DNA from 3 places in the Pararhizobium sp. LjRoot235 genome. Region 2 is predicted to be linked to each of the others. Evidence: riboswitches for the same ligand, from Rfam matches in the RefSeq annotation. Region 2 holds a riboswitch; each other region holds the start of a gene.
What was found. Region 2 has a riboswitch for cobalamin ahead of bluB (5,6-dimethylbenzimidazole synthase). Riboswitches for the same ligand answer to the same signal wherever they lie in the genome.

Region 1 (9,686 bases), 400 kb from region 2:
GCGATTTCGGGGCATCCTTCAAGCGGTCCTTCTCGCTCGGCGTGATGGTGATGGTGGTGAACGTGCTCGTTTCGCTGCTTGCCGGTCTTGCCTTCCGCCGCAAGTTCAGGGGTTCGACGGTACTGTTCTACCTGACGGTCGCAAGCCTCGTCGTGCCATCGATCATCATCTCGCTCGGCATCGGCGTCGTCTTTCAGCAACTCGGTCTGAAACCCGCCTGGTATTCCTCGGCTTTCGGCGCCCATCTGACCTGGACGCTGCCGTTCGGCGTGCTGATCATGTTTGCCGTGTTCAACCGGTTCTCGCCCTCCTACGAGGAAGCGGCCCGCGATCTCGGCGCGACCTCGTGGCAGACCTTCCGGCATGTGCTCCTGCCGATGATCGCGCCGAGCCTGATCGGCGTCGGCCTGTTCGGCTTCACGCTGTCTTACGATGAATTCGCCCGCACGCTGATGACATCAGGCACCTACAATACGCTGCCGCTTGAAATCTACGGCATGACGACGAACGTAACGACGCCGGTGCTCTATGCGCTCGGCACGGTTACGACGCTCTTTTCCTTCTCCATCATCCTCCTGGCGCTTGCGATCATCCTGGTGATGCGCCGCAGGCAAGCAAAACTGGTCTGATCCCGCATGCGCATTCTTGTCGTCAATCCCAACACCACCCGCTCCATGACGGAAAAGGCGGCAGAGGCCGCCCGCGCCGTCGCCGGTCCCGGAACCGAAATCATCGCGGCCACGGCGCAAATGGGGCCGGTGTCGATCGAAGGGCACTATGACGGTGCGCTTGCGTTGCCCGGCCTGCTTGCCGAGATCAGGCAAGCCGAAGACGCGGGCGTGCAGGCTGCCGTCATCGCCTGTTTTGACGATACCGGGCTCGACGCCGCCCGCTCTTTGGCCGGCTTTCCCGTGCTCGGCCTCTGCGAGTCCGCCCTGGTGACGGCCGGATTTCTCGCCCAGCGCTTTACCGTTGTGACGACGCTGGAGCGCTCGCGCGTGTTGCTTGAGAATCTCTCGCGCCACTATGGGTTCGGCGGCCGGGCAAAGGTCCGTGCGGCGGACATCCCGGTGCTGGAACTGGAGGATCCAATGTCTGGCGCGCTCGGCAAGCTGCGCTTCCAGATCGAATTGGCGCTGGAACAGGATGGCGCCGAAGCGATCGTGCTCGGCTGCGCCGGTATGGCCGATCTCGCCCGCAGCCTGCAGGAGGAATATGGCGTGCCTGTCATCGATGGGGTTTCGGCGGCAGTCAAACAGGCCGAAGCGCTGATTGCCCAGCGGCTGACGACGAGCAAGCGCGGGTCCTATGCGACGCCGCTCGCGAAGGTATATGCGGGGGCGATGGGGGCGTTCGCGCCAGGCGCGGTCTGATCTCTCTTTGAGCGAGATGTCAGGAAGTGATAGAGCAGGTAACATCCTTGCTTGAGGCCCTGCCGCTGCGTCCGGCTAAGGGAGCGGAAGGCGACAAGGCCAAATCCTGAACGCGACCGGCGAGCCCACTTGTGAGTGAATTTGATACAGATGTGATCGTAGTCGGGGCCGGCTTTACCGGCCTTTCGGCCGCGGATGTGCTCGTTTCCGCGGGGCTCGATGTCATCGTGCACGAGGCGAGGGATCGGGTTGGCGGACGCGTGGAATCGGCGGCCTTTTCGGATGGTGTGCGGGTCGACACGGGCGGTCAGTTCATCTGTGACGAGATGCCGGAAATCATCGCGCTGACGCGCCGGTTTGGCAAAGTCCTCGCCGAGACGCCTATGGAGGGCGCCTTCCTGGTACAGCGCGATTCCAAATCCATGGAAACCGGTTACACTTTTGAGGAATCGGGCCGTATCCGGGCGAGGGCAAACAGGATCGACCCCCACGATCCTGCTATCGCCGGGCTGACGGCGGGGGCGTGGCTTGCTCGGCAGAGCGATCGACCGGATGCCAAGGCTGGCTATCAGGCGATGGTCGAGGGGCTCTGGTGCCGCCCGATCGGCGAAATTCCGCTCTGGTACCTGATCGACAATGATCGGCGCACCACAAGCAACGGCAATGAGCTGCAATATTTCGTCGAAGGAACGATACATGCCGTTGCCGAGGCCTTGGCGGCAAGTCTTGGTGCCTGCTTGCAGCTTGATACGGCCGTCATGCATATTGCGAGACGGGATGAATCGGTGACGGTCACCACGGGCAATCGTGACGTGTTCAGGGCACGGCAGGTTATCATTGCGGTGCCGCCGGTAATGGCGTCGCGGATCGCCCACGAGCCAGATCTGCCGAAGCCGCTGATCGATGCATTTGCTGCCTGGAAAAGCGGCACCGTCATCAAGACGTTTGTCCGCTACGAGCGGCCGTTCTGGCGCGATCGTGGATTGAGCGGCATGGTGCTGTGGCGCGATGTCCTCGGTCTTTTCGCCTGCGACGTCAGCAGCGATCAAGCGTCGGCGCTGGTCGTGTTCACGGGAGGGCCGCTGGCTGCCCAATGGAGCGGCAAGGGGGCTGGGTTCGTCCAGGCCGAAATCATCCGCCGGCTCGTCGCGGCGCTGGGCAGCGAGGCCGGAGACTATACGGATTTGCGGATGCGCGACTGGGTCGACGATCGCTGGAGCGGCGGAGGCTATAGCGACGTCATCACCGACCTTTCTGCCTTCGACGCGGAAACGATGCTTCGGGCTGGTGCACCGCCCGTGCATTTTGCCGCCTCGGAACTGGCACCGTCCTTTCCTGCTTACATCGAAGGTGCGATCGTCGCTGGCCGCGCGGTCGCCGAGCGCGTGCTGGCGGCTCTGCAGTCAGAAGATCAGTCAGCAACCGCCACCAACTGATTTGCAATCCTCTACCGGTCCAGTTCGGGATAGACCCGATCGAGGAAACCGGGGCGCAGCTTCTCGCCGATCAGGCAGTCGCTCGAAGGGGTCGCCTGGACAGGAACGACCTGTTCCGCGGGTCGCCGGCGGCTCACCTCCATCACCAGTTTTTGGCGGATCGCCACGCCGAAATCCTCCGATCGGCGAACCGGCAGCACGAAGGAACCGGGGCCGCCGATGACACAGTCAGCATAATACCGGTCCAGTGATCCGGCGCTGCCGGACGGCCGGATGATGATGGCAAGGCCATTGATGATGGTACCGCTCGCGACCGCCGCATCGCGGGCGGGATCGACCGGCGGGCCGAGATTGTTGGGGCCGTCGCCGGACACATCGATCACCCGGCGCATCGCATCATAGGGATTGGCGGCAATAAGTTTCGACGCAAAGGCGAGCGCGTTGGAAATCGATGTACCCCGCCGCGTGTAAACCGGCCGGGCCGCAATACGCTCGGCGAAAGCTGCGGCATCCTTGGCGTCAGCGATCAACTGCCAGCCGACCAGCGAGGTTTCGTTGACGCTGCCTGCCCATTCGAAATAGCTGATGGCGATGCGGCCGTTGAGACCGGCGGTTACCGCATTGATGAAATCCGCATGGCGCAGGGCTTCCACGTAGCCCATGCGCTGCACGCCCGCTTCCTCGATATCCATCGAACCGGACATATCGACGGCGAGCACGAGCGCTACATCTACCTGGGTGTTGCTCGCGGCCGGGGTGACGGCAGCAGCGCCCGAGAGACTAAAAAGTATCGCAAGTGTCGTGAACATCATGTCGTCCAATCACTGCTGCCGCTCGTAGGAAGCAAAAAGTGTAACACAGGTCATCCGTCAGGCGATCCTTTCGTATAATGGCAAGTTCAACAATCGGTGATTTGCCGATGCATCAGACTTGTGGTGAAACTTGTGGTTGACTGGAGTGCTTGATGAAATGCTTTTGAAAAACGACACCGACGCGGTCCTCCTCGACCGGTTCCAGCAAGCGGCGTTCAGTTACTTCCTTGAATACGCCAATCCGGGCAACGGGCTGATCGCCGATACGTCTCTCCCCGGCGCCCCGTCCAGCATCGCAGCGACAGGTTTTGGTCTTTCCGCCTATCCAGTCGGCGTCGAGAGGGGCTGGATGAACCGGCAGGATGCGGCGGCAAGGACACTGGCTACGCTGCGTTTCTTCGCGCAAAGCCCGCAAAGCCGCGATAAAAGCGCGACAGGGTACAAAGGGCTCTACTATCATTTCCTCGACATGAGGAGCGGGCAGCGGACGTGGCGCAGCGAGTTGTCGTTGATCGACAGCGCCCTTCTTATCTCCGGCATGCTGACGGCCGCGGCCTATTTCAACCAGGAAGACGAGGTCGAGGCTGAGATACGCTCCTTTGCGGCGATGCTCTATGCGCGCGCCAACTGGGCCTGGGCGCTCGACGGCAAAGGGGCATTCTGGCTTGGCTGGAAACCGCGGAGCGGCTTTCTACCTCATCGCTGGGAATCCTACAGCGAAGCGCTCATCCTCTATGTTCTGGCGCTTGCCTCTCCTTCCTATCCGATCGGCAGGGAGAGCTACGATGCCTTTGCCGGGAAATTCGACTGGATGGCGGTGGGAGGAAAGCCGTTCCTCTACGCCGGACCGCTGTTCATTCATCTTTTTTCGCATGCCTGGATCGATTTCCGCGGCATTCGCGACGCAGCCGTCGCGGCGAACGACACGGATTACTTCGAAAACACCCGGCGGGCGATTGCCGTGCAGCGCGATTATGCGCTCAGCAATCCTGGCGGCTTTGCCGGCTACGGTGCCGATATGTGGGGGCTGACTTCCTGCGACGGCCCCTTGCGGCCGCGCCGTCTGCAGGATGGCCGCCATCAGCGGTTTTCTGGCTATACGGCGCGCGGTGCGCCGTTCGGACCGGACGACGGCACGATCGCGCCCTGGGCGCCGCTTGCCTGCCTGCCGTTCGAGCCGAAAGCTGCGATCGCGGCTGCCCGCCATATCGTCCTGGCTTATCCAGGCGTGATCGAGGAAGGGCGGTTTCTCGGCAGTTTCAATCCAAGCGTTCCCGGCAAGACGGCCGAAGGATGGCTCAACAATCGCAGCGTTGGACTTGACCAGGGCATCCTGTTGATGATGATCGAAAATCATCGCACCGGCCTCATCTGGAACCTGATGCGGGAATTGCCGATCATTCGGCGTGGCTTGAAACGAGCAGGCTTCTCCGGCGGCTGGCTTTGAGATAAACGGGCAGCCGGCACAGAAAAGGCGGCGCCTTTGGACAAGAACACAGATACCGGCGGTTGGCCGGCCTCTCCGTGGAAAGAGGACGCGCAAGCGGCTATGGCCTGGCAGGCGCAGCGATTTCCGCAGGTTGCGGCCTCCCTTGCCGGTGACGGCGCGGATTTTCCGTTGGTGACCGACGTATGGCGCAATGACAGTGCCGAGATCGCCGATCTCTTGCACTACCAAGGCCGGTTTGCGGCAGGAATGGATGATCGCACCAAGGGCGCCCATCTGGTCGCCTTCTACAGCCACCAACTCAGCATCGCTGCCGGTGCCCTTTATCTGAGGACCGGGCTGGTGCCGGATCTCGATCCGGGAAGCCTCGCTTTCCGTTTTGAACCGTATGCCCCGAAGAACGCGGGCGAGGGCGCGCTGGCCTGCCCATCCGATGCCCGCCGCTTTCATTTTCGCTTCCGCCGTTTTCGCCGTGGCCGTGACAATGCACCCCTGTTTCACGACAGCTTCGTTGCCAGCCTTGCGCCGGTTATCGAAACGGTGAAGGCCCGTACCGGTTTGTCATCGGTTGCACAATGGCGGCTGGCCGCCGACGGCATTGCCGGTGCTTTTCTCGAAATAGGTGCGGCATCGGCGCAAGAGGAACAAGCGATGGTTTCGGCGCTCGCGATCGTCAACACCGAAGGTTCGCCGCTGAAGTCAGACGCACTGCGCTATCAAAAGGTCGCCGCGATCATGGATGGCGTGCCGGTCGAGCGCATTTTTCGGCTCAGAAGCGGTTGCTGCCTGTATTACCGAACGGATGGTGGGACCTTTTGCGATGTCTGCGTGCTTCTCGACGAGGAGACGCAAAGAAGCCGCCTGCGCACCCATCTTGAACGCACAGGCGGCTGAGATGGCAAGCCGGTTTCGTTACGCCGATTTCAGGAAGCGGTCGTTGAAAAAGCCCGAGACAAGGCCGAGCACGATCCACGAGGCGAGCGCGGTTGCCAGCGCGGCGACAGCGAATTCGGCGCCGAGAACGGCCGGAACCGGGCTCGAAATATCCGCAGGCTGCGGTGCGCCGTAAACATGCGGCGCGGCGAGCACCGCCAGACCGGCGATTTTCGCAGCGATTTCGTGGCGCAGTGCAAGGAGATAGAGGCCTGCGCCGGAGAGCAGGACCGTCGCCATCCACCATATCTGCCGGTCATGCAGGTCGGCGGCTGGAAAGCCGGGCAATTCCGGTGGCAGGCCGATGGCGGGCAGCATGTGGACCGCCAGCCAACCGCAAGCGCCCCAGAGGACGCCGTTGCGAAGCGTGATGGGATAGCCGATCAGCAGGCTGATGCCGGTCAGCAACAGGCTGAAACCTGTGCCGGTCACGAGATTGGCGAGCAAGGTTCCTGAAAAGCGGCTCATGCCAAACATGATGCCGCCTTCGTCCTCATGCTCGCCCTCATGGGCGTAGGCCGGCGTGATTGGAGAGAATGCCGCAAGTATTTCGCCGATCGTGGTTGTCTGCTTGAGCGACGAGTGCTGTTGCTGCCCGTCTGTGCCGGCGGGCTGTTCCGTCGCGGGCTCCTTGCCCTCATATTCTTCGGCATGAAGGATGATCGGAACGACCCGCGCAGTCTGCGCCACCGTCGTAAAGACACCCGCAATCAGTCCGGCCACCAACGCGGCCAGAAGCGTTTTGACAATCATTTCGATACCCCCAGGTTCAAGCGGAGCGGATGCTCGTCAACGCTCTCTGGCTTGCTATGTTTGAAAACCCCACGGCAAATGCCGCCCGGTACCGCAGCACGGGCGCATGTACCATCGATGCATGGTTTCCATGGAAACCCGCATTCTGTTGCCGGATTGAATGCGAAAAGCGCGCGGCTTCTCACATCAGCCGATCAATGGCAGGGAAAACCGTAGGAGTGGCGAACGTCGTGTGCGGTGTCGTGCAGCACTGCGGAATTCGCGAGACCGGCGCCGAAAACCAGGAATCCGCCGATCAGAAGGGCGAGGATACCGGCGGTGATGCGGTCGTTGAGGGAGAGCGGGATGCTCGAAACTGTAGACGTAGCCATGACAACCTCCGTGATGGCGCGTGGGAAACTTCCCACCAAATGGGCACAATGCCCCTTTATCAACCGGCAGGTTTCCTGGCTCGCGGCGTCAGGTGCTTGGCACCAGTGAACCTGTCTCGCCTTCCCAAGGTGCGGGCCAGGCCCGCCGCCGCAGTGGCTTTTGCCGGATTAACCGGCATGACAAATTCCGACCGCTCTACAGTCGCGGGGTCGGCCGTGATTGAGATGCCCAGCATGGGTCCATCCGTCACGTTCCCATTTACTCCCCGGAAACGTTCGCTTCCAAGGGAACCAATTGATCCGACGATGATTATGATGTCGCCCTGCTCATGTCAATTCGAGGTTACGACGCGCGATGCCGCTTTGCCGTCCCATTTGCCCAAGTTCGCTTGCACATGTATCTTTCCAGGTTAAGCGCAAATTAGACGGTGTACGGCTATTTGTCATGAAATAGCATTGAATGGTTGATTGTATTGCGGATTACATTTCGCGTTTTTGTGAGGCAATATTTCTTTAGGAACCTTGCGGCAGAATGCCGCGCACGTCCGCATGGAAAGAGTCATTCATAGAGAAAACAATGAAGGCGGCGAGGTCCGAACAGGAATTTCAGAATATTCTTCGGAGACTGGAGCTTGCGCTTGACGCCTCCCGGATCGGCGTATGGGAACACGATACGCAGAAGGATGAAGTCGTCTGGGATAAGCAGATGCACCTGCTCTATGGAACCGGCAGGACAAACAAGCGCGTCAAGGCGGCGTTGTGGATCAAGGCGGTCCATCCGGATGACCGGGAGCAGGCCGAGGCGGATTTCAACTATGCCCTCAAGGGCAAAGGCAACTACTCGTCAGAGTACCGCATTGTTCTACCGGACGGTAAAGTTCGCTATCTCCGCTCCAGGGCGCATTGCTTCGAGCAAGACGGAAATATCACCTTCATCGGCGTGGAATGGGACGTGACGGCGGATGTCCTTCTCAATCGGGAACTGCAGCGGCAGAAGGCCATTGCCGAAAAACGCGCAGTTGAGCTCGAGGCGAGCGCCCGCAGGATCGAATACGCGGCCGAACACGACTACCTGACCGGGCTGCCGAACCGTAGGTTCTTCGATCGCAGATTAGGGGAACTTTCAGAGGATGCCGGGCTGGAAAAGCTCGCCATCCTCCATATCGGCCTCGACCGGTTCAAGCAGATCAACGACACGGCGGGGCATTCGGTGGGCGATGATGTGCTGAAATCGACCGCCGGCCGGATTGTCGCCGCTTTACCGAATAGCGCCTTCGTCGCTCGCATAGGCGGCGACGAATTTGCGGCTCTTGTTGCAAACTTCAACTCCGTGGAAGACTTGAAGACGGTTGCCGAACGGCTGGCGCAGCAATTGAAGCAATCGATATGGCACAATGACGAAGTGCTGCGCACCGGTGCCTCGATCGGCCTGGCTTCCGCCACCGGTAGAAATATCGCCAGCCTGCTCGCGGAAGCCGATGTCGCCCTTCATCGCGCCAAGAGACTTGGCCGGGGCAGGGTGGAGGTATTCTCGGCGCACCTCAAGGCGCAGCTCAACAACGAGCGCCGCGTTGCCAAGCAATTTGCGCGCGGACTGGAGAAGGGAGAGTTTGTTCCCTTTTACCAAGCGCAGGTCGATGCGCGGACACGCCGCATCGTCGGCCTGGAGGCTTTGGCGCGGTGGCGCCACCCGAAACGCGGGGTTCTGTTGCCGGGCGAATTCATCGATGTCACGGGAAATCTCGGCATGCTGGATGATCTGGATGCCGCAATCCTGGAGGCGGCGTTGAAGGATCGCCGCGCCTGGATGCGGCAGGGCGTGCGCGTTCCACGGATCGCGGTAAATGTTTCGGCAGCGCGGTTGTCCGATCCGCTTTTGATCGACGAGTTGCAGCAACTGGATGTCGAGCCGGATACGCTGTCATTCGAACTGCTGGAGACGATCTTTCTCGACGAAAGCGAGGAAGGCGTACTTTCCAATGTTGCCGCGCTGAAGAATATGGGCATTGACATCGAGATCGATGATTTCGGCTCGGGCCACGCCTCGATCATCGGGCTGATGAAGGTGAAGCCGCGGCGGCTGAAGATCGATCGGCGGCTGGTATTTCCGATCACCACCTCGCGCGAACAGAAGCGTCTGTTGCGCTCGATCGTCGATATCGCCAAAGCGCTAGACATCGAAGTGGTGGCCGAAGGGGTCGAGACGCCGGAGCATGCCAAGCTTCTGACGCGCCTGGGCTGCGATGTCCTGCAGGGTTATGCGATCGCCTATCCCGTCTCGGGGGCTGAGATACTGGCGCGGCTCAGGGAAACACAGAACGCCGCACTTGCCGTCCAGTTTTGACGGGTTTTCTGCAAAAGGTATCCAAGAGGCGAGTAGACGCATTGGGCGCGGCGTCCGTTCGCACCATTGCGTTCCCGGGCCGATCGCGCCGATGGAGCAGAACGAGTTGCCTCGTATCAGCTGGTATCTGGATGAGATCAGCCGGGCGAGTTGGCGGCCGGGTTCATGGCAGCGCGGTTCATGGCAGCCGTCCGCGAACCTCGGTGATCTGGTACGA
Region 2 (9,686 bases):
GCGGGCGGCATGACATAGACAACACACTCCTGGAGGGCCGCGATCGCGGCTCTCCGGCCAGATAGCGGAATTCCGGGCATTGCGTTAACGCTGGCAATCAGACTGCGTTGCACCTCGTTCGAATGGCGGTATGATGGCGCATGGCTTTGAGGTGCGGGCCGCCGCACCCGCTAGATTGCCGGTTCGCTCAAACGAGAAATGCAGTGATTTTCCGTTCAGTCCGCTTCGCGGTGCTTATTGCTCCGCTTCTTATGGTCATGACGGCCACAGCCGACGCCTCGGCTGTCTGTGACCGGCTGAATGCGCGCCTGTCGAACCTCCCGAAGATCGTCGCCTCCAACGCGAATGTGCGCGATTATATCGGCGCCATTTCACGGCAGAATCTCGACCTGCGCAAGGCGCGCGGCGACAGGCGGCGTCTCGGATGCAATTCTGGCAGCGTAGTCATCGTCGGCAACCCGAATGCCGACGACTGCGCAAGTCTGGGCAAGATGATCGCTCGGCTGGAGAGCGATCTCGAAACGCTGAAGGCTCGCCGCCACCTTGCTGCAGGTGGCGACGTCGACATCAGTCGCCGCCGGATCATGGCAGCCCTCGATGTCAATCGCTGCGCCGAGGAACAGGATGAAATCCTGAGGGCAGCGGCGGAAGAGCCCGAAATCCACCGTAACATTCTCAGAGACCTGCCGCCGATCGGCGAAAACGACCCGGCCTTGCGCGGCGGTGCCGATGTCTCCGATTTCACCCGGCTGAACGCTGACAATGGCGGCAGCCTGCGGACGCTATGCGTTCGCACCTGCGACGGCGCTTTCTTCCCGATCTCGTCGAGCGCCACACCCGCGGATTTCCAGCGCGATGCCGAGGCTTGCCAGCGCCGATGCCCAGGTGCGGAAACGGCGCTGTATTACCATGCGTTTGCGACTGAAGAGACTGATCAGATGGTCTCGGCGTCCACCGGCGAGCCCTATATCGAACTGCCGACGGCCTTCGCCTATAAGACGCGTGACCTCGCTCAGCCCGGTCGGTGCGGTTGTACGCCCGCCCGTCAGACCGCGACGAACCAGAGCATGCCGGCAGACAGCAGCGGCGTTCTTGAAATCCGAACCCGCAAGGCTGGCACGACGCAGGCAAGAGCTTTGGTTGAGGACCGCCCCTATGACCCGCAGAACAGCAAGGTACGCGTTGTCGGACCGCGCTTCCTGCCCTCTCAGGAATCGTCGATCGACCTGATGCATCCGGCCGGCCCGGGATACCAGCCGCAGCAGCCCAACTGATCACTCGCCCGGTTTGATCCCCCAGGCGTCGGCAAAGACCAGCTCGTCGAGCGGCAGACGCTGCCGCCAGCCCTTGATCGCCAGTTCGGGTTCCGCGTAGAGCTGATCGACATAGCCGAGGCAAAGCCAGGCAATGATCTCGATGTGATCTGGTATGCCGAGAACTGCCTTGATGTCGCGCTCATGGAAAATGCTGACCCAGCCGACACCGACGCCTTCGGCCCGCGCGGCAAGCCAAAGGTTCTGCACCGCGCAGACCGTCGAAAACGCATCCATGCGCGGATTATGTGTCCGGCCGAGAACGACCTTTCCGGCACGGGTCGGGTCGCAGGTGATGCAGACACTCACCGGCGCCTTACGGATACCCTCGAGCTTGAGTGAACGATAGGTATCGCGCGCGGCCCCCTCGAACATCAGCGCCGCCTCCTCATTGGCCCGCCGAAAGGCTTCAAACACCTTCCGGCGCCTGTCTTCATCGCGCACGACAATGAAGTTCCATGGCTGCATGAAGCCGACTGATGGCGCGCTGTGGGCCGCGGCAAGCAGCCGAGCGATCACGTCATCCGGCAACGGCGTCGGCAGGAACTGATCCCGCACGTCGCGGCGGGTCTCGATGGCGCGGTAGACGGCGGCGCGCTCGTCCGATGAAAATGCCTCCGCCCTGACAAGGCGGTCTTGCGGTTCCGTTTGCATCGTTTGATCCCCAACAATGCGAAACCTCCCGCCGTCCGCGCGGGGCTGGTCTATCTCGTCAGGCCGGTCTTCTGACTGCGGATCGACCGGCCTTGCCGCCTTCCCAAATCACATGAGGATTCAGTGGCAGAATTCTGAAAATAATCAGAAATTCATTATAGCAGAGCCGTCCCCGTCACAGCGTTGGGCACGTCCCGGACTTTCACCGGATTCCCGATTCTCCCGCTTTCGCAGGCACCTGAACCAAACCGATAAAGGCATAGTGGGCCGCCGAATGCAAGCGGCCCCGCCTGTTCTCTTTACAAGGCGGCAATCGGATGCGGCGAACCATCATAGGCGCCCCAGATCGACTGGTCGAAGCAGATGACCGATCCGGTCATCAGGCCGGATTCGGCCGACGACAGATAGGCACAGGCCCGCGCCACTTCGGCAGGATCGACCAGACGGCCGAAAGGCTGGCTTGCGGCCGCCTTTTCAAGCCAGTCGCTGGCAGCCCCGTGAAACTCGCGCTGGATGCGATCCTCGCCTTCCGACGCCATCCAGCCGATGTTGAGGCCATTGACGCGGATGCGGTTACGCAGCACCGCATAGGCGGTGTTCTTGGTCAGCGTTTCCAGCGCCCCCTTGGAAGCGCAATAGGCGGAAATGAAGGGCTGGCCGGCCTTGGCCGACATCGAACCGATATTGACGATCGTTCCCTCGATCTTTTCCCGCCGCATGATCTTGATCGTCTCCTGCATCAGGAAGAACGGCGCACGCACGTTGACGGCGAACATGCGGTCGAACAGTTCCGGGCTTGTATCGAGGATGGTGCCGCGGTCGGTAATCGCAGCCGCATTCACCAGTGCGTCGACACGGCCGAACTGCGCGTCACAGGCGGCGACCACCTTGCGAGCATCCTCCACCTTTCCGAGATCGGCCTGTACGTACACCAGTTTGGTACCCGTCGCCTTACCGATCTCGGCCGCCTTGGCCTCGCCTTTCGCGGCATTGCGCCCACAGATGACGATGCCTGCAGCTCCCCGCTCGGCAAACAGCGCCGCAATCGTCGCCCCGAGCCCCTGCGTGCCACCGGTCACGATGGCAATCTTGCCGTCGAGCTGCCCATAATCCTTGCTCATTCCGTTCCTCCATTTTTTGATATCCATGACCGGAAAAACGTCCGCCCGGAACCGGACGAAAGTTTGAAATATTTGGCGAGTTTGGCATCAGCTCAGCTTCTTCTGCGCCTGTGCTGCAAGCGCGGCAGCGAAGGTCTCCGCCTCCCACCCGCCGGACAGCGCCTCATGCATCAACTGCGCCTGCGTCTTCGGTGCCAGACCGCCGAGCGGCGGGTCGCGGTCCAGATTGGTCGGGAAGGAATAGCCTTCCGCGCAGGACGCGATCGCATTGGCCGCCTGCGCAGCCGATAGACGGCCATCGGCCAGCATGGCTTTCAGGGCCGGATAGAGCACTGCACTCATCCGCTCGCGGTTAACCGTCTCCATCGCCCGGCCGAAGGCGGAGGAAACCTGCAGCAGATTGGCGACCCGCTTGATGCCGGCCGAACGATTGGTGCCGGCAGCGTGGAAGAGCGCCGGGTTGAAGAACACCAGATCCCCCTTCGACAGCGGCAGCTGCACGTGGTTCCTATCGAAATAGTCGCGAAATTCCTGCCGTTTCGTTGCCAGATAGCCGGGCACATAGGTTTGGCTGTAGGGCAGGAACAGCGTCGGCCCGCTTTCGAGCGGCATGTCGCAATGGGCAACCGCACCCTGCAAGGTGAGCACCGGCGACAGCCGATGCACATGAGCCGGAAATTGCTCGATCGCAGCGGATGTCTGGAAGCCGAGATGATAGTCGCGATGCGCCAATTGCGCCGCGCCGCCCGGATTGACCCGGTTGACCTGCGCCGTCATCTGATAGCTCGGTCCAAGCCAGGCTTCGCTGACAAGCGCAATCAGCGCATTGCCATAATAGGCCGCGAAATTCTCCGGATCCGTCAGGCAGTGCTTTTCCAACGAATTCCAGATGCGGTCATTGGCGCCAGGCTTGGCAAAATGATCGCCGCCGCCGGTATTGGTGCGATGCTGCTCGTTGATGATCTCGTCGAAGATGCCGCTTGCCGCATCGATGACCGCCGTATCCTCGAAAGCCCGCTTCAGAACGACGACGCCCGGCCCGGTCGCGAAGGCCTCGCAGATCTCTGCGAGCACCGCGCGACGTCTCTCCTCGCTCGACGCCGCCTTCAGAACGCTGGCACCGTCATAAATCAGCACGTTTTTCTCGACGCTTGCAGCATGCGGATAGTCGTCGCGTTGGGTGGTTTTCTCCACTTCGGCACGGAAATCCTCCAGGTCGCAGGCCGCTTCCGTTAGCCACACTCGATCGGCGCGCTGCCTCAGGACATTGTCGGTCTTCATCCTTTTTCCTCCCGCTGGATGCCGTTCGATGGCCGACTATACGCGGCGGAGAATTGTGATATAGAGCAGAAATCCATCAAAAAACCATCAGAACGGAATCACGATGGCGCATGAGTTTCTGGTCAAGGATATCGCCTTCCAGGCAGGCTTGAGCACGGCGACCGTCGATCGGGTGCTCAACGGTCGGCACGGCGTTCGCAAGCAGACCGAAATGCGCGTGCGCGCCGCGATCCGCGAACTGGAAACGCAGCAGGCCGGCATGGAGGTTCAAGGCCGCAAATTCGGCATCGATATCGTCATGGAGGCCCCGGAGCGATTCACCAACGCGGTCCGTGACGCCTTCGAAAGCGAGAGCCTCACCTTCCTGCCGACGATCTTCCGGTCCCGTTTCCATTTTGCCGAGACGATGCGGCCGCACGAGATCGTCCAGGTGCTTGACCGCATTCGCCTGCGCGGCACCGACGGCATCGTGCTGAAGGCGCCCGACGTTCCCGATATCAGCGCCGCCGTCGTCCGGCTCGAACAGTCAGGCATTCCCGTCGTGACGCTGGTTACAGACCTGCCGAACGCACCGCGCACCGCCTATGCCGGGGCGGACAACAGGGCCGCCGGAGAGACCGCCGCCTATCTGATCGGCGAGCGGTTCGCTGGAAGTCCGGCGACCGTTCTGGTGACGCTGTCGAGCAGCCGGTTCCGGGGCGAAGAGGAACGGGAGATCGGTTTCCGCCGAACTTTGCGCGACCGCTACCCGTCGATCGGCATCGTGGAAATCAGCGAAGGGCTTGGCCGAGACGAAGCAACCGGTGCACTCGCGGCAGAGGCGCTGTCCGCCAATCCCGGCATCAGCGCCGTCTATTCGATCGGCGGCGGAAACCGGGCGGTGCTTGCCGCTATTGCTGCGGCCGCCAGGCTCTGCACCATTTTCGTCGCGCATGATCTCGATGCCGACAATCTCGATCTGCTGCGAAGCGGACAAATCCACTTCATTCTGCATCATGATCTGAAAGCCGATGTCCGCACGGCCTTCCGTGCGATCATCGGCCGCCGCGGGGCCTTGGCCAATTCGAAAGGAACACACCTCTCGGCCGTCGAAGTCATCACGCCCTACAACATAGCGGCATGGGTGCGTTAGCCAGGCGGCATGTCCGGCTTCGGAAGCAGCGCATCAAGGAGATCATCGGCCGTCTGGATGCGATTGCGGCCACAGACCGCCTTGTCTGCCCGCTCTGATCGAGACGTAGGCTAGCGGCGATGACGCGTCACGCGGAAATGACTGCGATCCCACGCTTCACGCGAACGAACATCCCTTTTTCACGCTCCTGCAATTCGAGTGAGGGTTCTCGCAGAAGCGCCTTTTTCAAGGTGGCCGAACCATAGGACTTTACTGTGAAGTCTGGATCAACCTCTCGCAAAGCCGCTGCCAGACTCGGAAGTGAGACCCATCCATAATCCGCGTTGGCAACAAGCGTTTTGAAGACTTTGCTTAAGAGCGGCAACAATGCCTGCGGTTTTGCCGGCTTCTGCTCGAGTTTCGCTTGAGGTTTCGGCGTCGCGGCAACCGGCACCGGAACAGCAGCGGGTCGACCGACGATATGAAAGAAGTCGCAGCTTTGGCGAAACGTTGTGGATGCCTGCTTCGCGCCGATGCCGACCACGACCTTCCCGGCTCCACGCAGGTGGATCGCAAGCGGCGTGAAATCACCGTCCGAGGACACAAGACAGAAAACATCGGCCTTGTTGGCAAACATCAGTTCCACCGCATCGATCGTCATGCGCATGTCGCTGAAATTCTTGCTGTTACACGGGCTTGAAACCTGGATGGTGTCAACCGCATGGGCCGGTGCCACCGCGAGCCAGCCCGACCCTCTGCCTTGGGCAAAATCGCCGTAGGCGCGGCGCGTCACCGTCGCTCCATATGCGCCGGCTTCCCGCAGGACGTGGCTGGCGAAATCTCCCGAAACATTTTCCGCATCGATCAGTACGGCCACTCGGTGATGAATGGGCATTTCCCGTTCCCCTGTTTTAGAAAACAATAGGAAAAGGAATAATTGCGCACAAGGCTCAGACACAACCACCGAAAGGCGTACTCAAATTACCCCCTCAAGGCACCGGCTCGTACCGCACGAAGGCGAACGCCCTGCCATCGGGCGACCAGTTGGGCACGTTGATTGTCCCCTGCCCACCGAACAGCTCGAACAGGACGCGCGCATTGCCGCCGTCCGGATCCATCAGCCGCAGCCGCACATCGAGGTCGCGCGGATGATCGAAGACGTCGCCGTCATAGGAGAGCACAAGCAGGTGTTTTCCATCGGGCGATGGATGCGGAAACCAGTCGCCGAACTCGCTGTCGGTGATGCGCCTGACCTCCGAGCCGTCCGGGCGTACACGCCAGATCTGCATCCGGCCGGTCCGGCTGGAGTTGAAGTAGATCCATTTTCCATCGTGACTATAGTCGGGGCCGTCGTTTCGGCCCTCGCCAAAGGTCAGCCGCGTCTCGTCGCCGCCTTCAATTGGGATCGTATAGATATCGAAGACCTGGTCGCGGATACCGCAATAGGCAAGCGTCGTTCCATCCGGCGACCAGCCGTGCCAATAGGACGGCCTGTTCTGCGTCACCTGCCTCGGGAGACCACCCGTCGCCGCAAGAGTATAGATCGTGGATGCGCCGAACTCGGTCTTGTCGCTGATGACGATCGTCTTACCGTCGGGCGAGATGCCGTGGTCATTGTTGCAGGTGCGGGCAAAGCCGGTATCGATCAACGCCGGCTCGCCACCGGAAAGAGGCAGCCGATAGAGCAGTCCGTCGCCATTGATGACCAGCGATTGTCCATCCGGCGACCAATTCGGCGCTTCGACCAGTTGCTCAGTCTGCCAGACGACGCGGCTTTCGCCGGTTTCAAGCGTGCAGATTTCAACCGAACTGCGCATATCGTTTCCCCTCGTTCCGAAAACTACCTATCGCGGAACCGGTTGGTGATCGGATAGCGGCGGTCGCGGCCGAAATTCTTCCTGGTGATCTTGACGCCCGGCGCCGACTGGCGGCGCTTGTATTCGGCGATATAGAGCAGATGCTCGATGCGGTGCACCGTCGCCTCGTCATGACCACGCGCGACGATCTCTTCGGTGCCCATCTCCTTTTCGACCAGGCATTCAAGGATATCGTCCAGCACCGGATAGGGCGGCAGGGAATCCTGGTCGGTCTGGTTCGGGCGAAGCTCCGCAGAGGGCGCCTTGTCGATGATGTTCTTCGGGATCACCTCGCCGGAAGGACCGTGCGCACCGGACGGCACGGTCGTGTTGCGCCAGCGCGACAGGCTGTAGACCTGCATCTTGTAGAGATCCTTGATCGGGTTAAAGCCGCCGTTCATGTCGCCGTAGAGCGTCGCATAGCCGACCGACATTTCCGACTTGTTGCCGGTGGTCACCACCATCGAGCCGAACTTGTTCGAAAGCGCCATCAGGATCGTGCCGCGGGTACGGCTCTGCAGGTTTTCTTCGGTGATGCCCGGTTCCGTGCCCTCGAACATCTCCGAAAGCGCGCTCATGAAGCCCTGGACCGGCTCCTCGATCGGGACAATATCGTAGCGGCAGCCGAGCGCCCTGGCACAATCCTCGGCATCCCTGAAGGAATCCGACGACGTATAGCGATAGGGCAGCATCACGGTGCGCACGCGCTCTTCGCCGAGCGCATCGACGGCGAGCGCCGCGCAGATGGCCGAATCGATGCCGCCGGAGAGGCCGATCACGACGTTCTTGAAGCCGTTCTTGTTGACGTAGTCGCGAAAGCCCAGCATGCAGGCGCGATAATCCGCCTCTTCCAACTCCGGCAGGCGCGACATCATTCCAGGCGTGCAAACCCAGCCGCTCTCCTGCTTTTTCCATTCCGAAATCGATACGGATTCTTCGAACTGGCTCATCTGGAAGGCGATCTGCCGGTCCGTATTGACGGCAAAGCTTGCGCCATCGAAAACCAGCTCATCCTGGCCGCCGAGCTGGTTGGCATAGAGCATCGGCAAGCCGGTCTCAATCACCTGGTGGATCACGACCTGGTGGCGGACGTCCATCTTGGCGCGGTAGTAGGGGGATCCGTTCGGCACCAGCAGGAGCTCGGCGCCGCTTTCGGCGAGCGTTTCACACACACCGAGCTCGCCCCATATATCCTCGCAGATCGGGATGCCGAGCCTCACGCCGCGGAAATTGACGGGTCCGGGCATTGGTCCCTGATCGAACACCCGCTTTTCATCGAATTCGCCATAGTTCGGCAAATCCACCTTGTCGCGAATCGCGATCACCTGCCCGCCGTCAAGGACCGCGACTGCATTGTAACGCCCCGTCTTGTCCTGCCGCGGAAACCCGATCACGATCCCCGGTCCGCCATCGGCGGTGTCCGCCGCCAGCGCATCGACTGCCTTGCGGCAGGCCTTCAGGAATGCGGGTTTCACCACCAAGTCTTCCGGCGGATAGCCTGAAATGAAGAGTTCCGTCAAAAGAAGCAGGTCGGCCCCGTGGCGGGCCGCGTCGGCGCGGGCTTCGCGCGCCTTGGCAAGATTGCCGGCGATATCGCCAACAGCAGGGTTGAGCTGGGCAACGGCGATGCGGAACGTGTTCGAAATGGTCTTTTGCTCGGTCATGAAACAGGCCCGTACTTTTTCTTGCTGTCGCGGATGCGGCGGCACCCGGGGAGATATCTAACGCATTCCGCGCCAAAAAAACCCGTGCCTGCCGTCAAAATAGAAAAAAAGCGCCGGCTCGGGATCTGGGCCCCACGGCACAACCGCAGGACCGCGCCAGCGTGCGCGTTTCGCGCATCGAATCCGGACGGAAAAGGCACAGAGAAAGCCTTAACCGGCTTATTCATCCTCCATTCAAGATGACATCTGTATGACATTGAGACGACAGTTTTGTGAAAATTGGAGAAGGCCTTGGCCAATTTTGAATCGGCAGTCCATGCTGCCACCGCCACCGAGGTCTATGGCCCCTCTATCGCGTTCGGCGCCCGCTACGGCAAAGTGTTGTCGATCGCAGGACGCCTTTCTCTGTCAGTGCTGCTGTCGATTACTCTCATCTTCGCCGTTGAGTGGATCGCGCGTAGTTCGGCCTCCGAGACCGTATCGTATTTCCTCGATCCGGTGCGCCCGGCATGGACGACGGTCGGCGTCTTTTTTCTGTTGTTCCTGGCATTCGACGCTGCATTCGGGCGCGAAAACTACAGCGTTGTCCTGATCGCCCCGCTCGCGCTGATCCCGGCGCTCGTCAGCCGCCAGAAGCAGATTTTTCTTTCCGACCCGCTCTATCCGACCGATTTTCTCTTCGGGCG
Region 3 (9,686 bases), 1.3 Mb from region 2:
GGCCTCTACAACCAGAGCATCGCCAATCTCGATGATGCAGTTGCGGCCGACACGAACTATTTTAACGCAGCGATCGACACGGTCACGACCGCCGATCAACTCTGGCAGAACGAGAAGCTTAAGAATTACGTCCTGACGGCGCTCGGCTTCGACCCGGACTATATGTCCTATGCGCATTTCAAAGGCGTGGTGACCAGCGATGTCAGCGACTCGAACAGCTATGTGAATACGGCGGCGGCGGCCTATGAGCAGGGCTACCAGGATAAGATCGATGCCGTGACAGCCAGCGCGACGGCCGCGGAGCTTGCAGACAGCACGAGCACGGCGAGCAAGCTGATCGCCCAATATCAATCAGCGATCGACAATGCACCCGACTATACACCGCTTGCCGCCGCCTTCAATTTCCAGGGCGATGGGACGCTGGCCGCCGGCGATCTGCCGATGACGGACAGCCAGAAGGCATCGGTCAGCGAGGCCTATGCTTTCGCGCAGCCGCGGCTTTCCTCGTCCGCTGCCCAGCTCAACAAGGAATATTATGGTTCGACCATAGGAAGCGTGACAACGGTCGACGATATTCTGGGCAATAGCCGGTTGTTCGCCTATATCCGCATCGCCTACGGCCTGCCGTCGAGCCTCCTGACGTCGACGATGGAGAACATCCTGACCAGCGATCTTGGCGATTCGACGAGCTACGCCAATACGCAAGGCGGCGAAAACAACGCCGCTTACAAGGAACTCGCCGCAGCATTCAACTTCCAGACCGACGGAACGCTTGCCTCCGGCGACACGGCGCAGACGGCGGAGCAGACCGCAACCACCTCCGCTTACTGGACCGATCGCTATAACGACGCGGACGAAGCCGCCGATGAGAGTCTGATCGCCTCCTACAAGACCCTGATCGGCGTCGTGGCGGATGTCGACGATCTGCTTGCTGACACCAAGATCATGAAACTGGCGCTGACAGCGGTCGGCCTTCACGATGAAGGCGATACGACGCGTAAGCTGAAGAAGGTGCTGACCAGCGACCTCGCAGATCCGGACAGCTATGTCTATACCCTGAAGGATGACCGCTACGTCGAACTGGCCAAGGCATTCAGCTTCAACACCGACGGAACGCTCGGGGTGCCGATGCTGGCGCAGTCGGAATCGGAAATCCTCAACACCGCCAAGTCCTATGTCGTCGAAAAGAGCCGCTTCGGCACCGAGGAGGACAAGACCAAGGCGACGAAGGAATCACAGTACTACAGTGCCGAGATCGCGAAGATCGAATCTCTGGGCGATCTGCTGTCGAACCGGCGCCTGGTCGATTTCATTCTCGTCTCCGCCGGCCTCGATCCGGAGGAGTACACCTCGGACGATGTCCGGCAGATGTTCGAATCCGATTTCGACGATCCCAAGAGCTTCATCAACACCGGGCCGAACACGGTGATCTTCAAGGAAATCGTCGCCTCCTACAATTTTGACAGCGAAGGCAATCTGGCAAAGCCGGCAAGCGGGATACAGACCAGGCGTGGCCTGCTCGAGACGGAGGATCTCTACCTCAACCAGACGCTGGAAGAACAGGAGGGCGAGGATAATGCAGGCGTGCGCCTTGCGCTCTACTTCCGCCGCATGGCCTCCGGCGTCAGCACGGCTTACGATCTTTTGGCCGACAGCGCGCTGCTTCAGGTCATCCAGACGACGTTCAGCATCCCGGACGAAATGTCGAGCGCCGATGTGGATATCCAATATGCCTATATCAATCGGGTCCTCGATGTTGAAGACCTGCACGATCCGGAAAAACTGGAAAAACTGCTCGTGCGCTTCACCGCGCTTTATGACGTCGAGAACAACAGCGATGTCTCGGCCGCTGAATTGATCATGTCGGGAAGCGGCCGCAACGGCATCAGTGCCGATACGCTTCTGAGCCTCTCGCAACTGCGCAGCGGCGGCGCCTGATTCCGTTCGTCAGGCTTTCAGCACCTTGTCGGGATTCATGATCCCGGCTGGGTCGAAGGCGCGCTTGATGCGCTGCATCAGGTCGATCTCGATCGGCGAACGGACCTTTGCAAGTTCGTCGCGCTTCAACTGGCCGATGCCGTGTTCCGCCGAGATCGAGCCGTTATATTTCATGACGATGCCATGCACGATGGCGTTCATCTCGGGCCAGCGGGAAATGAAGGTGTCCTTGTCGGCGCTGACCGGCTGGGAGATGTTGTAATGGATGTTGCCGTCGCCCATGTGGCCGAAGGCGCAGATGCGGGCGCCGGGAATGGCCGCCACCACCGCCGCATCCGCCTCCGCCATGAAGGCCGGGATGCTCGATACCGGCACCGAGACATCATGCTTGATCGAGCCACCCTCCGGCTTCTGGGCCGGCGACATGCTTTCGCGCATGTGCCAGAGGCTCTTGCGCTGGGCCTCGTTGGCGGCCACCACTGCATTTTCAACGAGGCCGCCTGAAATCGCCGTCTCCAGCAGTTCGCTCATCATCCGCTCGGCAGTTTCTGCCGAATCCGAAGTCGAGATGTCGATCAGCACATACCAGGCATGCACCGTGTCCAGCGGGTCGCGGACGCCGGGAATGTGTTTCGCCGTGAACTCGACGCCAAGCCGCGGCATCAGCTCGAAGCCTGTCAGGGCAGCGCCGCAGAGGCTCGATGCCTTGTCGAAAAGAGGAAGTGCGTCGGCAACGCTTTTCAGTCCGGCAAAGCCGACCTGATGGCCAAGCGGTTGCGGAAACAGCTTCAGCACCGCGCCGGTGATGACGCCGAGCGTTCCCTCGGCGCCGATGAACAGGTCGCGCAGGTCGTAGCCGGTATTGTCCTTCTTGAGGCGGCGGAGACCGTCCCAGATCTCGCCGGTCGGCAAAACGACTTCGAGGCCGAGGCACAGTTGCCGCATGTTGCCATAGGCAAGAACGGCGGTGCCGCCGGCATTGGTGGAGAGGTTGCCGCCGATCCGGCAGGAGCCCTGCGAGCCGAGCGAAAGCGGAAACAGCCTGTTGTGCGCTTCCGCTACCTTCTGGATGTCAGCAAGGATACACCCTGCGTCGGCGACAATGACGTTGCCGATCGGATCGATATCGCGAATACGGTTCAGCCGCTCCAGCGACAGGACGATATCGGCCGCGCCGGTGCGCGGGATCTGGCCGGCGACATGGCCGGTATTGCCACCCTGCGGCACGATCGCAGCGCCGGTTTCGCTGGCGAGCTTGAGGATCTGCGAGACCTCGTCGACGCTGCCCGGCTTCAGCACCAGCGGCGTGTTGCCTTTGTAGAGGCCGCGGGATTCGATGAGATAGGGTGCAATCTCCGCCTGACCTGTCAGCGCATAGCGGTCGCCGACGATGGCGGCAAGGCGGGCGATGAGGTCGGGCGAGGGGAGAATGTTGGTCATGATGCCGAAACTTATAAGGCATGCTCTGCGAAACGCCACCATTCCTTGCCTTGCGATGATGCGATCCTGATTACGTCACCGGGGCGTATCCCACGCGCCTTCAGGTCGGTTGGCTGTCTCCCTTGCATTTCTTCTTTTCCGTAAACGTGTCGCCTTTCCATTTACGGACAATCTTGCAATTGCCCCGCTTGATCTTCTCGATCCGTTTGTCCTGTGCCACCAGATCGCTGTCGCCTCTCACGAGGACGTGGTCGCTGTAGGGAGCGGCCGGCAGGCTATTTGCAAACCCTGACACGGCTATGCTCATCACGCAGATCCATGCCGGCGCCATCATGCCCATGCCCTCCCTGTTTTCGTAAAAGGCCAACCGGGAAAATATATCAGTGAAGTTGAATATAGAGAAGCCGAGTCGGTCCAATGCCTCGACCGGAGCTATGTGGCGGCTTCCGGAATATCCCTTGGCGCAGCTGCCCTTTCAATCCGGTCGATGATCGCTTCGCCGAGCCCCTCACTCGGAATGGGTCCGAAGGCAATCGTCGTGGCGCCGCATGCATCGGCCTTTTTCATATAAGCAAACAGATTGGCAGCCGCCTCGCGCAGGCTGGCGGACGGGCTGAGATCAAGTACCACAGCGGCCTTTTCTTCCCCGGGCAGAGCCGCGCCGCCGAAGCGGATCAATGCTTCGCCCGGCTTCACATCGGCCGCGTTCAACCGCACCGCGGCCGCCGGTGCGTAGTGGGAGGCGAGCATGCCCGGCGCCTCGATTGCCGCCCCTGCGGTTTCCGGTCGCAGCAGGGTCTTTCCGGTCAGTTTTTCGATATCGGCGACATCGAGCCCGCCCGGCCGCAGCAGCCGGATTTCGTCGCCGTCGACCTTGATAATTGTCGATTCCAGGCCGATTTCGGCCGGCCCGGCATCGAGGATCAGCGCCAGTTTGCCGCCAAGATCGGTGGCGACATGCTCGGCGCTGGTGGGGCTGATCTTGCCGGAGGTGTTGGCGCTCGGGGCTGCCAGCGGCTTGCCATAGCGCTTGATCACCGCGCGCGAAAACCCTTCGGGCATGCGGATGCCGAGCGTGTCGAGACCGGCGGAGGCAAGCGGGTGAACGCCGCTCCTCGGCTTCATCGGCAGGATCAGCGTCAGCGGTCCCGGCCAGAAGGCTTGCGCCAGCTTTTGCGAGATCGGGTCGAAGTCGACATAACACCGTGCCATGTCAAAATCGGCGACATGGCAGATCAACGGGTTGAAGCGGGGCCGCCCCTTCATTTCGTAGATGCGGCTGATGGCGTCCGGGTTCGTCGCGTCGGCTGCCAGGCCATAGACCGTCTCCGTCGGGATCGCGACCGGCAAGCCTTGGGCCAGCGTCTCGCAAGCCACCGCCAATGCGCGCTCCGGTTCGGTCCTTGTGTCGATGATGAGGGTCATGCAGCTTCCAAAAAATCGAGGGCCGTCCGTGAGGGCAGGGCTTTGCGGTTTCTATTACAGGGCTCGGCGGGATATTGCCAAGCGCATTCGGCTGGTCGCCCTGACTGTGCCCGATCGATACAGCCCCCTTCAAGTTTCTTAAAATGCGACAGCTTCGATTAGCGGAGCTGAAAGTTGGGCATGCTAGATGTTGCGTTCTACACCCTGCCGGAGCGCAAATGGCCAACAAGAAATCCATGCCGAACGACCTTGCCTTGCGCATCGCCACCGCCATGCACCAGATGGGCATCGACGCTGTCCCGAGAAACTACGAACTGGTCTACGAGGCCTATGCCGGCGCCAATCCCGAGCTGGTGCGGGACTTCATCGCGCTCGGCAAATACAAGTCGCAGGCCGCACTCGACGAACTCGGCCGCAAATACCTGCCGCACCACCACGAAGCAAGCGTCCTTGCGCGCTCGACGACGATCGTGCGCGACGAGATGAGCAACTTCATGAATTTGCTCTCGCGCGAAAAGAACTCGCTCGACGATTATGGCCGTCTGATCGGCGAGGCGTCGAAGGCGCTCGTCGTTTCGGACGAGGCAAGCCAGGCGGCGTTAAAGAACTCGATCCAGGCCCTGAAACGGGCAACCGAGCGGCAGGTCACGCACAATGCCGAGTTGGAACAAAGTGTCACGGCGCAATCCAACGTCATCGTCGGCGTCCAGAAGGAGCTTGCCGATTTCGAGGCGACGAAATTCTCGGATGCGGTCACGGGCCTGGCCAACCGCCGCGCCTTCAACAAGGCGCTCGCCAAGGTCTATGCCGATTCCAACCTGCCGCTGTCCTGCGCCGTCGCAATTGCCGAGCCGGACACCAGCCAGCGGCTGTCCGGCGAACAGGCCGCCGCGATCGCCGATCATCTCGCCCGCCATATCGGCGGCATCGCTCAGCAGGCCTTTCCGCCGAGCGAGCTCGCCGCGCGTTTCGACGGCGTCCGCTTCGGCTTTTTGATCAACGCGGGCGAGGAGCGGGAAGTTGTCCGCCTGATGGCGCTGCTGCGATCGGCTTTGCGCGGTGTCCATTTCAAGCACCCGAAAACCGGCCGCAGCCTTGGCAGTGTTACGCTCTCGGTCGGTGTGTGCATGTCGCATGGTGCCGGCAATGCGTTCGATCTCGTCGGAGCGGCCGAAAAGGCGCTGGCCAAGGCACAGGCCAAGGGTGGCGACTACACTGTCGTTCATGGAGGCGAGGACGAGCAGCCGACAGGGCGGGACTGGCTGATCTACAAGCGATAGGCGGCTGCCGCTACTGCATAATTCCTTAAATCGGATTCGATTTAAGGATAGAATTATGCAGCACTCTCAATGTGCTACAGCGTCCTTTGCGCGTCAGGTTTGACGCGCGGCGCTGTAAGGCGTCAAAGACTGCTGATGATCTTGCGAAGCGGTTCGTTGCAGGCGCCGAGCAAAAGCACGTTCTTCAAGGCTTCTTTCGGATCGCGGGTGCGAAACAGGAGACCGTTGTCGTGAATGGTACGGTTGAGCGTCAGCTTGCCTTCTTCCGCATCAAGTTCGGTCGCGACGGCAAAATACATCCGCGAATAGCCCAGCTTGATCTTCTCGAAGAAATGCTCGTTGGCGCCGATGTCGGAGAAGAAGTTGGCGATATAGAACGACCACCGGACATCGTCGAACTTGGCGAACTTCGTCCGTGCCGTGGTCACATGGCAATAGCCGAGATGCGGCCTGCCTGAAAGCGTGCGATGGAAGATCAGCTTCGGGAAGCGGATGGAGGCATGGAAGCCGTTGATGCGTTCGTGCGTCACCGTTCCAGCAGCCTCAAGCCTGCGGCCGGTGCGGGTGGCCACTTCCTGATGGGTCAGGTAGCGCTTTTCCTCGGCACTCCATTGCTGCTGGTGCCGGTCGATGCGTCCGGTGCGCAGGAACTCTGTGTGAACAGCTGATTTCGGCGATTGAACCCGTTTCTTGACGGTAGCAGCGTCGAAATATCTCAAGTTTGGCATCGGCCTGCACCAGATTGCGCCAGCGTGCTGGATGCACTGTCGGCGGAAATATCTATGAGGAACTATATTACGAGGGTTAACGCAGTCTTTCCAAGCATTACCGGCGCGCCATGGTGCGAGGCTTGCGCTTTCAACCGGGCTGTGGCGCCGCAATATGTCGCAAAGAGACCGTCTCTGCACAGAATTTGACGGTGCGTGGCGGAAAAGGCGTCATCTGCCGAAAAAACAGGAGACGCCATTGTTTCTGCTTATAAAATAGCCATGTGGCCGTCTGGAAACGCAGCTGTGCATGTGTCGTCATTCTGGAAACGGATGTCGCTAATCGGCGGCTGTCCGGCCGCGTCGGAAGATTAGATGAAGACACTCAAGGTGCCGCCTTTATAGGGAGGGCGGAGAATTGGGAAGCCGGTCGAAATCCGGCGCTGCCCCCGCAACGGTGGTGGAGCGAAACCTCGGCAAAAGGCCACTGGAGAGATCCGGGAAGGCGCCGCGATGGTCCGAAAGGACAGCTCCTGAGCCCGGAAACCAGCCTTGTGGCGAAATTGATGTCTTGGTTGCGGCGGGCAGCCGGAAGGCGAACCAGCATATCCACGCGCATTCCCGGCGCGGTGGTGGTTCCTTTCCTGTCCGCTCAACCGAAAAGTGGCGAGCACAAGGAAACGAACATGGATCTCCGCAGCGAAGTCCTCCGCAAACTCAAGACCCGCCGCGACGGGCACAGCCTGGAACAGGCATTCTACACCGACCCCGATCTCTACAAGCTCGACATGGAGCAGATCTGGTACAAGGACTGGCTGTTCATCGGCCATGACTGTGAAATCCCGAAGGCCGGCAACTATTTCACCGTCCAGGTCGGCGATTATCCGGTCGTCGTCGTCCGCGATCGCCAGGGCGCTGTCCGGGCGCTCCACAATTCCTGCCGCCACCGCGGTTCGCGCGTCTGCGCCGGCCAGAAGGGCTCGTCGGCCAAGCTCGTCTGTCCCTATCACCAGTGGACCTACGAGCTTGACGGTAAGCTACTCTTCGCCCGCCAGATGGGCGAGGATTTCGACAAGACGCAGCACAGCCTGAAGCCGATCCATTGCGAAACGATCGGCGGCTATATCTTCATCTGCCTCGCCGACGAGCCGATGGATTTCCAGCCGGTGCGCGACATGGTGTCGTCCTATGTCACGCCGCACAATCTGAAAGACACCAAGGTCGCCTTCGAAAGCACGATCATCGAGAAGGGCAACTGGAAGCTCGTCTGGGAAAACAACCGCGAGTGCTACCACTGCGCCGCCAACCATCCCGAACTCTGCCGCACTTATCCGGAAGCGCCGACCGCGACCGGCGTGCAGGGCGCCAAGGACGATCCGATCATCGCTGCCCATTGGGCGAAATGCGAAGCCGAAGGCCTGCCAAGCGAATTCAAAATGTCGCCGACCGGCCAGTTCCGCATCGCCCGCATGCCGCTGATCCAGGAGGCCGAGAGCTACACGATCTCCGGCAAGCGAGCCGTCAAGCGCCAGCTCTCCGACGATGTCAGCCAGAGCCATATCGGCACGCTGCTGATGTTCCACTATCCAAGCACCTGGAACCACATCCTGGCCGACCACGCCATCACCTTCCGCGTCCTGCCGCTCGGCCCTGAACTGACCCAGGTCACGACGAAATGGCTGGTGCACAAGGATGCCGTCGAAGGTGTCGACTATAACCTCGAGGAACTGACTCATGTCTGGACCGAGACCAACGACCAGGATCGCCAGATCGTTGAGGAAAACGCCTTCGGCATCCGTTCGCCCGCCTATCAGCCCGGCCCTTATTCGCCGGAGCATGAAGGCGGCGTGATGCAGTTCGTCGAATGGTACGTCAATTTCATGCAGGATCGCCTGCATGGAGCCTCCACCCCTCTGGTCCGGGTCGCCTGACATGACGATTGCTTCATCCTTCCGGCACTTCGACGAATTGCTGCCGTTCAACGACCGGCAGCATCTCCTGGAATGCATCTCCGTCACCGCCGAGGCTCCGGATGTGATGACCTTCGGCTTCAAGGCCGACAAGGACAGCTGGTTCCGCTACCTGCCGGGCCAGTTCGTCACGCTCGAGCTGCCGGTTAAGCCGGACGATCCGGTGATGCGCACCTACACGCTGTCTTCGACGCCGTCGCGGCCCTTCTCGGTGGCCGTGACCGTCAAGGCGCAGGCATCGAGCATCGGCACGCGCTGGATGTTCGAGAACCTGAAGCCCGGCATGAAACTGAAGGCCTTCGGCCCGCTCGGTGATTTCTCGTTCGTGCGTCATCCGGGCGAAAAGTACCTGTTCATCTCAGCGGGCTCCGGCATCACGCCGATGATGTCGATGACCCGCTGGATGGCTGATTGCGCGCCACAGACCGACGTGACCTTCCTCTCCTGCGCCCGCCAGCCGGACGATCTGCTGTTCCGTGACGAGCTCGAGAACATCTCGCGCAACATGCCGAAGCTCAATCTCGGCTTCATCGTCGAGACGCATGCACCGCGCCACGGCTGGCATGGTCTGCGCGGCCGCATCGAAACCTCGAAGCTCGCTCTGCTTGCGCCGGATTTCCGCGACCGCACCGTCTTCTGTTGCGGGCCGGAACCTTTCATGCGCGGCGTGAAGTCGATGCTGGAAAGCGTCGGCTTCGACATGAACCGCTATCACGAGGAAAGCTTCCAGCCGGCGACGGCACCGGCGGCTGAAGACTTCGTGATCGGGGGAGGGACCGAGGTCGATGCCGCCGCCGCCACCGTCACCTTCACGATGGCTGGCAAGGAGGCCAGGTGCCAGCCCGGCCAGACCATCCTGCAGACGGCTCGCGCTGCAGGCGTTCGCATCGGTGCCGCCTGCGAAGGCGGCCTCTGCGGCACCTGCC

Region 1: another riboswitch for cobalamin. It lies ahead of ACSQ2Z_RS08390 (CbtB domain-containing protein); the one in region 2 lies ahead of bluB (5,6-dimethylbenzimidazole synthase).
Region 3: another riboswitch for cobalamin. It lies ahead of ACSQ2Z_RS17160 (aromatic ring-hydroxylating oxygenase subunit alpha); the one in region 2 lies ahead of bluB (5,6-dimethylbenzimidazole synthase).

The regions. Positions count from the first base shown of each region.
Region 1 covers NZ_CAXUSP020000001.1:1,749,455-1,759,140, forward strand. The annotation lists gene ACSQ2Z_RS08355 (ABC transporter permease) at 1-629, shown strand, start outside; gene ACSQ2Z_RS08360 (aspartate/glutamate racemase family protein) at 636-1,373, shown strand; gene ACSQ2Z_RS08365 (flavin monoamine oxidase family protein) at 1,505-2,809, shown strand; gene ACSQ2Z_RS08370 (DUF1194 domain-containing protein) at 2,821-3,618, opposite strand; gene ACSQ2Z_RS08375 (glucoamylase family protein) at 3,779-5,068, shown strand; gene ACSQ2Z_RS08380 ((2Fe-2S)-binding protein) at 5,105-5,962, shown strand; gene ACSQ2Z_RS08385 (CbtA family protein) at 5,981-6,754, opposite strand; gene ACSQ2Z_RS08390 (CbtB domain-containing protein) at 6,949-7,125, opposite strand; cobalamin riboswitch at 7,174-7,436, opposite strand; gene ACSQ2Z_RS08395 (bifunctional diguanylate cyclase/phosphodiesterase) at 7,703-9,469, shown strand; gene ACSQ2Z_RS08400 (hypothetical protein) at 9,648-9,686, opposite strand, start outside.
Region 2 covers NZ_CAXUSP020000001.1:2,147,650-2,157,335, reverse strand. The annotation lists gene ACSQ2Z_RS10260 (acyl-homoserine-lactone synthase) at 1-13, shown strand, start outside; gene ACSQ2Z_RS10255 (DUF2865 domain-containing protein) at 252-1,274, shown strand; gene bluB (5,6-dimethylbenzimidazole synthase) at 1,275-1,967, opposite strand; cobalamin riboswitch at 2,012-2,224, opposite strand; gene ACSQ2Z_RS10245 (SDR family oxidoreductase) at 2,267-3,088, opposite strand; gene ACSQ2Z_RS10240 (phytanoyl-CoA dioxygenase family protein) at 3,176-4,369, opposite strand; gene ACSQ2Z_RS10235 (LacI family DNA-binding transcriptional regulator) at 4,473-5,501, shown strand; gene ACSQ2Z_RS10230 (NYN domain-containing protein) at 5,629-6,357, opposite strand; gene ACSQ2Z_RS10225 (TolB family protein) at 6,470-7,297, opposite strand; gene ACSQ2Z_RS10220 (NAD+ synthase) at 7,321-9,000, opposite strand; gene ACSQ2Z_RS10215 (LTA synthase family protein) at 9,292-9,686, shown strand, end outside.
Region 3 covers NZ_CAXUSP020000001.1:3,490,048-3,499,733, reverse strand. The annotation lists gene ACSQ2Z_RS17190 (DUF1217 domain-containing protein) at 1-1,938, shown strand, start outside; gene ACSQ2Z_RS17185 (FAD-binding oxidoreductase) at 1,948-3,378, opposite strand; gene ACSQ2Z_RS17180 (hypothetical protein) at 3,479-3,712, opposite strand; gene ACSQ2Z_RS17175 (L-threonylcarbamoyladenylate synthase) at 3,811-4,803, opposite strand; gene ACSQ2Z_RS17170 (diguanylate cyclase domain-containing protein) at 5,022-6,083, shown strand; gene ACSQ2Z_RS17165 (DUF6656 family protein) at 6,206-6,811, opposite strand; cobalamin riboswitch at 7,162-7,359, shown strand; gene ACSQ2Z_RS17160 (aromatic ring-hydroxylating oxygenase subunit alpha) at 7,477-8,721, shown strand; gene ACSQ2Z_RS17155 (2Fe-2S iron-sulfur cluster-binding protein) at 8,723-9,686, shown strand, end outside.